DNA from 2 places in the Colwellia sp. KU-HH00111 genome. Region 2 is predicted to be linked to the other one. Evidence: predicted binding sites of a transcription regulator. Region 2 holds the regulator's gene; the other holds the start of a gene.
The links. Region 2 encodes LexA, which represses DNA repair genes until DNA is damaged. Its sites were predicted from a motif close to TACTGTATNNNNATACAGTA; they were not measured.
Positions count from the first base shown of each region.

Region 1 (4,448 bases), on a different contig from region 2:
TCTATGTTGATATTCTGGCTTTTTACCTTTGTTTATAAGCTTATTGTTAGCAATTATTGCTGCTTTAATATGGGGCGGTGTATTTACGTAGTCTGTTAGTTTTCGTCTGATCTTTTTCTTATAGACTAACTTACTATCATGTAACCCTGCCCTTAATTCGTTGATAATACAATTAATATAATCTTCAATAGGTTGTTCACTGAAAATAAGTCGATATAGCTCTTGCTGAAAATTTTTACTTAACTCAGTCCAATCACTTCTAACAGTCTCTAACCCTTTAAACAATAACTTGCCATTTACAATGCCCGCATACCGTTTTTTTGTGCCAATATTTTTTTGTCCTTTAATCATTTCTTGGCCACGAATGGCTGGCATAAAAAACTTTGTAAAATGCGTTTCAAATTCAATCTCCAATTCACAAGATAAATGAAATTCATCGGCGATATAACGTTGCCATTTTTTATTGATAAAATCCTGTAGTTCTTTTCCTAAAGTCATACATTGAATAGCCGATTGCTCATTGCCTACATGCACAAAAATAGAATCAGTATCGCCATAAATGACTTGGTAACCTTTGGTTTCAATCCAAGCTGTAGTGGTTTTTAATATTTCATGGCTACGTTTAGTGATAGCGCCGGATAAGCGCGGATCGAAGAATCGACAACCGGTAGAGCCTAAAACGCCATAAAAACTGTTCATTATAATTTTTATCGCTTGCGACAAGGCTGCATTCTTCTGTAGCTTGGCTTTATCGCGCTCTAACCATAGCGAGGTGATAATATCAGGTAAAAAGTGTTTATCTCTTGAGAAATAAGCACCATCAAAACCTTTAATAGCGCTTTGCATTTCTGTATTGCTATCATCTGCAACTTGCTGCATTCCTTCAATTAATCCCATAGGATCAATTTTAAAAGTGCGAATGATACTGGGATATAGCGATTTAAAATCCAGCACTAAAACATTGTTATAAAGTCCGGGAACAGAGTCCATAACAAAGCCACCAGGAGAAACTAGCGTTGATTGACCATCGCCCATATTAGGTGCCACGTAACCATTGCGGTGTAATTTAGGTAAGTATAGATTGGTAAATGCGGCAACCGAGCCACCAATTCTATCAATAGCAAGGCCGGTTAACTGTGCTCTGAGCTGTGCAAATTCTAGTAATTGTGTTTTCTCAAATATTAACCATACCAATCGACAATCTTCTAAATTATAGGCGGCTAAGGCTGGTTTATTATGTAAAAAATTAGTCGTTATTTCTGCAACTCTATTATCAACATCAACCACTTTCTTGCTTAATCCTAATAGCGTTTTTGCAACATTATCGAGAGAAAAACTAGGAAAACTGTAGGTGGCTGTTTTCAATAAATCGATACCATCAAGTACAACCCGCCCGGCTATTTCAATAAATTGTTGTTCGCTGTTATTACTATTTGTCCGCCATCTTGGAGCACTAGCATCACGACCTACAGCAAACTTTACCTGATGAATGTCCATCCGTTTTTGTAATAAACGAAAGTCAAAATTAATGACATTCCAACCAATAAAAATGTCGGCATCTATGGTTGCAATTTGATTAATAAGCTCAATGAGTAGCTGTTTCTCATTATCTAGCCAAATAATATAAGGCTCTGCATCCGCTTGAGGCTCTCCTATCATCAATACGCGTTTAATTTCACATTCGTTGTTCGCATAAAGACCGATAGAATAAAGTTCGCCTGTCATTGAACATTCAATATCAAGCGATAACATACTCAATTGAATCGCTAATTCTTGAGAAGATTTCCTACATTTAACCTGTTGGTCTTCAACAAAATCAATGTCCGCAGTTATAAAACGCTCCATCAAATATCTATCGTCAGGACGAATATCATCTTCATAACATTTAATTTGTTTTGACTTAAGACAATCACGAGCGCGATAAAACTGCGCAAGCGTTGAAAAGTAAAAACCATGCACCGGCTTTTGACCAAACGTTTTTAGCGATAACGCTTGCTGCTTCACTAGAGTTATGCCTTGTTGCTGCAACAACTGTGTGGCTGCATTAACTTGAGTTTGTTCAACAAAAAACAACGCCAATTCATTATGAATAACCAGTTTTTTAGCCCCCTCACTTGTTTTTAACCACAGTGTTATCTGTAAGCGATTGCCATTATCTTGTACTTGGCGGCTTAACAAAAAACCACTTTTGATTGGTTGTAACAAGGTAGTTTGCATATTTGTAAAAATTTTACATAATTATAAGGAGAAAAACAGAGAACCTGTTATTATATACAGCAGTGTACTTTATTAAATCCCTTTTGGAAACTGCTGCCAGATGTTAACTGACAAGTTAAAACAAGTGATCCGTCAATCATATAAGGCTATTGGCGAAAACTTACCTAATTTCAATCCGCGCAAACAGCAAACGTTACTCATTGCCGAAATCGCAAAAACACTTGCAGGTGAGTACAGTAAAGACAGAAAAATAATCACCTTAGAAGCTGGAACGGGAACAGGAAAATCCCTTGCTTATAGTTTAGGCGCTATTCCGCTAGCTCTCGCTCAAGACAAAAAAGTATGTATTTCAACGGCTACCGTTGCACTGCAAGAGCAGTTAGTAGATAAAGACTTACCCTTTCTGAAAAAAAATGCGGGGCTAACGTTCGACTTTGCCTTAGTAAAAGGCAGGCAACGCTATGTTTGTAGACAAAAGTTAACTCAAGCAGTCGCTACTGATTCTCCTCAAGCGGGTTTTACCTTTGCAGAAAAACCTAAAGCCGATGATATTCGTACCTTAAATGCCATGCATAAAGCATTAACTGATGGCTCATGGCATGGTGACATAGATTCATGGAAAAGCCCTATTGCCCACCATATTTGGTCTCAAGTACAAAGTGACAAGCATAGTTGTTTAAAAACCTTGTCTGATCATCAGCATTGTCCCTTTCATAAAGCACGCGAAACTATGGAGCAAGCTCATGTGCTTGTGGTCAATCATAGTTTGCTATTAGCAGATCTTGAATTAGGGGGAGGTAGAATTTTATCAACGCCAGATGAAACCTTTTACGTGATTGATGAAGCACATCATTTACCCAAAGTGACGCGCGATCACTCAAGTGCAAGCATTACCTTACGTGGGGCTATCGACTGGCTAACCAAATTGAGAGAAACTGGCGACAAAATGGCAAAGCTAATCAAGTCACAACGCGCAATTTCTCCTGCGTTAAAGCTTAGTGATGACTCTCAAGATTTGCTAATAGAAATGCAGAAAGTACTGACTTTTGTTACTAACAATGCCAGTGTTTACTTTACGCCCAATCATCATGATAATAACCGAGCTAACCAAGCAAACTATCAAACTAACAAGCCAGACGAGCCCGTTTATCGTTTCGACAATGGCATTATCCCAAAATCGCTAAAAGATTGGGCAGAAGACTGTAATGAATTGAGTAAAAAATCGTTAAGCCATTTAAATAAACTCTACAGTGCATTAATTGAAGCTGTCAAAGATGGTGATACCCAAATGTATCTCGCTGAGCCAGTATTAGCTGAAGCCGGTTTTATGTTGCAGCGCTTAGAAAATCTGCAAGCACTGTGGCATATGTACGCAAAAACCGACAGCGACAAAGCAGCGCCTATGGCACGATGGTTACAACAACAAGCGCCAACTAAAGGCAGTGCCCGTCAAGATTATTTGCTATGCGCTTCACCGATTGAGGTGGGTTTTACCCTTGAAGATAAGCTCTGGAGTCAATGTGCTGGTGCTGTGTTATGCTCGGCCACCTTATTAGCATTAAACTCATTTGATCACTTTCGCTTTCAAGCGGGATTAAAAAACAATGATGGTAGCCAATACCAGCAAGTTTGCTCTCCCTTTGATTATCAAAATAATGCACAGTTAGTAGTCGCCAATATGACTCATGAGCCCAGCGCTGTACAGTTTACTGACGAACTCATCAGTAAACTGCCTCGTTACTTGGCCCAAGGCAGTGCTAGTTTAGTGTTGTTTTCTTCTTATTGGCAAATGCAGAAAGTCGCGCAAGCGCTCAGAGACCAACACCAACTTGAGATCGCAGTGCAAGGCGAACATTCACGCCAACACATTATAGAAACCCATAAAAAACATTGTGACGATAACAAGGAAAGTATTATTTTTGGTACACAAAGCTTTTCTGAAGGGCTTGATTTACCAGGTGACTACTTAAATAACTTAATCATTACTAAACTGCCTTTTTCAGTGCCAACCTCTCCTGTCGAGCAAGCTCAAGCTGAATATATTACTGCCAAAGGTGGTAATCCGTTTATGTCGTTGTCGGTGCCAGACACGTCTAAGAAGCTCGTACAAGCCTGTGGGCGATTGCTGCGTAATGAGCTAGACGAAGGTGTTATCACATTGCTAGATAAGCGCGTGGTAACCAAACGTTACGGCAAGCAACTACTTGATTCTTTGCCGCCATTTGAAAGAG
Region 1 is NZ_BAABWO010000011.1:87,396-91,843, reverse strand. Features, by position in the region: gene ABXG98_RS17165 (DNA polymerase II) at 1-2,217, opposite strand, end outside; gene dinG (ATP-dependent DNA helicase DinG) at 2,318-4,448, shown strand, end outside.
Region 1: the regulator LexA is predicted to act here: its motif matches at 2,260-2,279, upstream of dinG (ATP-dependent DNA helicase DinG).

Region 2 (4,448 bases):
CAAATGCAACTACAGCAAGAAAATAAAGCATTAGCATCGCTTGATAGTATTCAGCTCTATTTCGCGACAGGCAAAGCTTTTGAAGATAAGCAAGAATACGCAAAAGCTTTCAAAGCTTATCAGCAAGGAAACGCTATACAGCATAAGCAAAGCGGCTTTGATATCGGTAAAATTGAACAACAAGTCGCCGCCCAAATGAAATACTGTACACATGAGTTATTTAATCAAAGAGGGCATTTAGGTTTGAGCGCACCTGATCCTATTTTTATCGTTGGCCTACCACGAGCAGGATCTACTTTACTTGAACAGATATTAGCATCTCATAGCCAAGTTGATGGCACGATGGAGCTGCATAATATTCTAGGTTTAGCGGCAAGATTGAGTGGCAGAAACCAAAATAGTGTCGAAAACCAATACCCAAAAAATTTAGCTGAAATAACTCCTGATTATTTTAGTCGATTTGGTCAGCAGTTTATTGACGAGACAAAAGTATATCGAGAAGCAGCGCCGTATTTTATTGATAAAATGCCCAACAATTTTCTACATATTGGTTTGATTCGCTTAATACTACCTAACGCAAAAGTGATAGACGCACGTAGATCACCTATGGCCTGTTGTTTTAGTGGCTTTAAGCAACTATTCGCTGAAGGGCAAGACTTTAGCTATAACCTAGAAGATATTGGTCGTTACTATCAAGCTTATTTAAAATTAATGGCACACTGGGATAATGTACTGCCTGGATCCGTATTGACGGTTAATCATGAAGACGTAGTGGATGATTTAGACACACAAGTTCGCAGAATGCTAGACTTTTGTGGCCTTGAATTTGAACAGTCCTGTCTAGATTTTCATAAAACCAAACGTAATATTAAAACCCCAAGTTCCGAACAAGTACGCCAGCCTATATATAAAAGTGCCACGCAACAATGGCAGAACTTTGAGCAATTCTTAACGCCATTAAAAGCTGTGCTTGGCACCACCAAATAAAAGTTCTGGAAAACATGATTGAAATACACCTAGTTTAATAATATCAGCATTCAAAGTGAACACCTGAAGGATGGGGGCTATTTTTGTATAAATATCGCTGTAAAGTCATGTGATTTTGCCCGTTATTGAGAGCGAAAATCATAATATTATCAGCAAAAGCTTGTGTTTGTAATTTGACTGTATATACTGACAGTTGTAAATAAATACAGGACTTTTCCTAGAATGGAAAAGTAGAAAGGAAAGCTTATGTCTGCAATGAATGAACTAAAACCATTAACAAATCGCCAGCAACAGATCTTTGATCTGATTAAAGAGAATATTCAAGAAACAGGTATGCCACCTACGCGTGCCGAAATTGCAGATTTTTTTGGCTTTAAATCAGCGAATGCTGCCGAAGAGCATTTAAAAGCATTAGCCAAAAAAGGCTATATTGAAATGCTAGCGGGTACCTCTCGGGGTATACGTTTAGCGGAACAATTTATCGAAGAAGCTGGCTTACCGTTAATTGGCCGAGTAGCCGCAGGCGAGCCCATCTTGGCAGAAGAACATGTTGAAGAACATTACCAAATGGATGGCAATTTGTTTCATCCTTGTGCTAACTATTTACTGCGCGTAAATGGTGAAAGCATGAAAGATATTGGTATTTTAGATGGCGATTTACTTGCTGTTCATCAAACTACTGATATACAAAACGGACAAGTCATTGTTGCCAGAGTAGAAAATGATGTCACGGTAAAGCGATTTAAACGAGAGGGTAATATTGTTTATTTACATGCAGAAAATGAGGCTTTCTCGCCAATTAAAGTCGATCTTTCTTGTCAAGAGTTTAATATTGAAGGTCTTGCTGTTGGTGTTATTCGCAACGGTAACTGGATGTAATTAGCTGGGTAAACGGCTAAAAAGAATAATTGCAATATAGCTAAATAGCTAATTCAAACAATAATTGACGCTCATCATGGCGGCAATTATTGTTTGCTCATTTTTACTCTGTGCTGATTGCCAATATCATCATAACGAAAAAATTCAAATACCTACCATAAAATGACAAAAGTCACTAACGCTTAGAAACCTGCAAAAAAAACAAATATTTCTCATATTAATGTTTAACATAACAATAGCCTATACCTGCAAGGGGTTGGGCTTATAGTTAGAGTTGTTACTCTATTGAAATTGTTGCTTTTTCTCTATTTAACCCTGAAAAATTGTTTGACCTGGATCAAGTTTTGAGTAATTCTAAAGCAGTAATTGTACAAAAAATAACGAAAAAAACGCAATAACAACAATAATACGATAATTCGCTAATTTGATAAATATAGACATCACTTGCTCAATGTTTTGTAAGGTATTGGCAATTATCGTCAGTTAATTTAATAAAAATATAATAACAAAATTAGCAGATAATCAGTTCAATGATGTGAGTAGTACATTGCTGCTTTCTGTTTTCTATTTTTTATGGCCTATGCATAATAACAAGAGATGCTGTTCCTGCTCTTTAGTGTGACTAGGCAATGATAGAGGAGAGGTTGAGTGAATAGAGGTAATCAATGTTGGTTGATGGGAGCTTGGCTGTTATTAACAAGTTTGTTTTCCAGTTCAGCTTGGGCAGAGACACAGTTAAATTTAACCAAAGGGGTAACAGCAGTTAGTCGAGAGGTATATGACTTACATATGCTGGTGCTCTATATTTGCACTGCTATCGGCATAGTCGTTTTTGGCGCGATGTTTTGGTCAATGATATTCCACCGAAAATCTAAAGGGGCAAAAGCCGCTGATTTTCACGAGAGTACAAAAGTAGAAATATTGTGGACGGCGATTCCTATTGTCATTCTGATTGCCATGGCAGTACCTGCAACTAGTACCTTAATAAGCATGGAAGATAATGATAATTCTGAGGTAACCATCCAAATTACCGGCTCGCAATGGAAATGGCATTACAAATATTTTGATCAAGATATTGAATACTATTCTGTATTGTCGACACCGCGAGAACAATATGAAAACCAAAATGGCAGTTTTGCTGGTAATGGTGCCGAAAAGAGCGAAGACTACTTACTAGAAGTTGATAGACCTTTAGTGATACCTGCGAATAAAAAAGTTCGTTTTTTAATCACTTCCGATGATGTTATTCACTCTTGGTGGGTTCCTGCTTTTGCAGTTAAACAAGATGCCAACCCTGGCTTTATCAATGAAGCGTGGACCAATGTTGACCTACCTGGTATTTATCGAGGTCAATGTGCTGAACTGTGCGGTAAAGATCATGGCTTCATGCCTATTGTTGTTGAAGTTAAGTCTGCAGCAGATTATGACACTTGGATAAATGAGCAAAATGCATTAACAGCACAAGCAGCTGATGCCGAATTGGCCTCATTAAGTGCCTCTATGAGCAAAGACGAGTTAATGCAATTAGGTGAGTCAACCTATATGGCGCATTGTGCCGCTTGTCATCAACCCACAGGCTTAGGTTTACCACCGACATTCCCCGCACTTAAAGGTAGCGCTGTTGCCGTACAAGGCTCAGTTGCAGACCATATTTCTCTGGTGCTGAACGGAAAAGGCATGATGCCTCCATTTGGTAAGCAATTAAGTTTAAAAGAAATCGCAGCAGTTGTAACGTATGAACGAAACGCTTGGGGTAACGATACCGGCGATTTAGTGCAAAGTTCAGATGTAAAAGCAGCAGGCGAGGAGTAAAAAATGACAACAGAAACAATAAATGAATCGCTTGATGACACGCATAACGATGATCATCATGACCATAAAATGACCGGAATAAAACGTTGGCTATACACCACTAACCATAAAGATATAGGAACACTTTATTTGTGGTTCTCTTTTATTATGCTCTTAACGGGCGGCGCACTTGCAATGGTTATTCGTGCTGAGTTATTTCAGCCCGGTTTACAAATTGTTGAACCTGACTTTTTTAATCAGTTAACCACGGTTCATGGCCTAATTATGGTATTTGGTGCCATCATGCCAGCATTTACAGGTTTTGCTAACTGGATGATCCCCATGATGATTGGTGCACCAGATATGGCATTACCAAGGATGAATAACTGGAGCTTTTGGATTTTACCATTTGCCTTTGCTATTTTGCTGTCTTCTTTCTTTATGGAAAGCGGCGCGCCAAATTTTGGTTGGACCTTTTATGCGCCACTATCGACTACTTATTCTAATGGCAGCACGGCATTTTTTGTTTTTGCTGTTCATATTATGGGTGTTTCGTCTATTATGGGCGCGATTAATATTGTCGTAACTATTATGAACTTACGCGCTCCTGGCATGACATACATGAAAATGCCTTTGTTTGTTTGGACCTTTTTTATTACCGCCTACTTATTGATAGCGGTAATGCCAGTGTTAGCCGGCGTGGTAACTATGTTGTTAACAGACACATACTTTGGCACTAGCTTCTTTGATGCTGCAGGTGGTGGCGACCCGGTCATGTTCCAGCATATCTT
Region 2 is NZ_BAABWO010000002.1:343,779-348,226, forward strand. Features, by position in the region: gene ABXG98_RS05780 (tetratricopeptide repeat-containing sulfotransferase family protein) at 1-987, shown strand, start outside; gene lexA (transcriptional repressor LexA) at 1,243-1,866, shown strand; gene coxB (cytochrome c oxidase subunit II) at 2,515-3,678, shown strand; gene ctaD (cytochrome c oxidase subunit I) at 3,682-4,448, shown strand, end outside.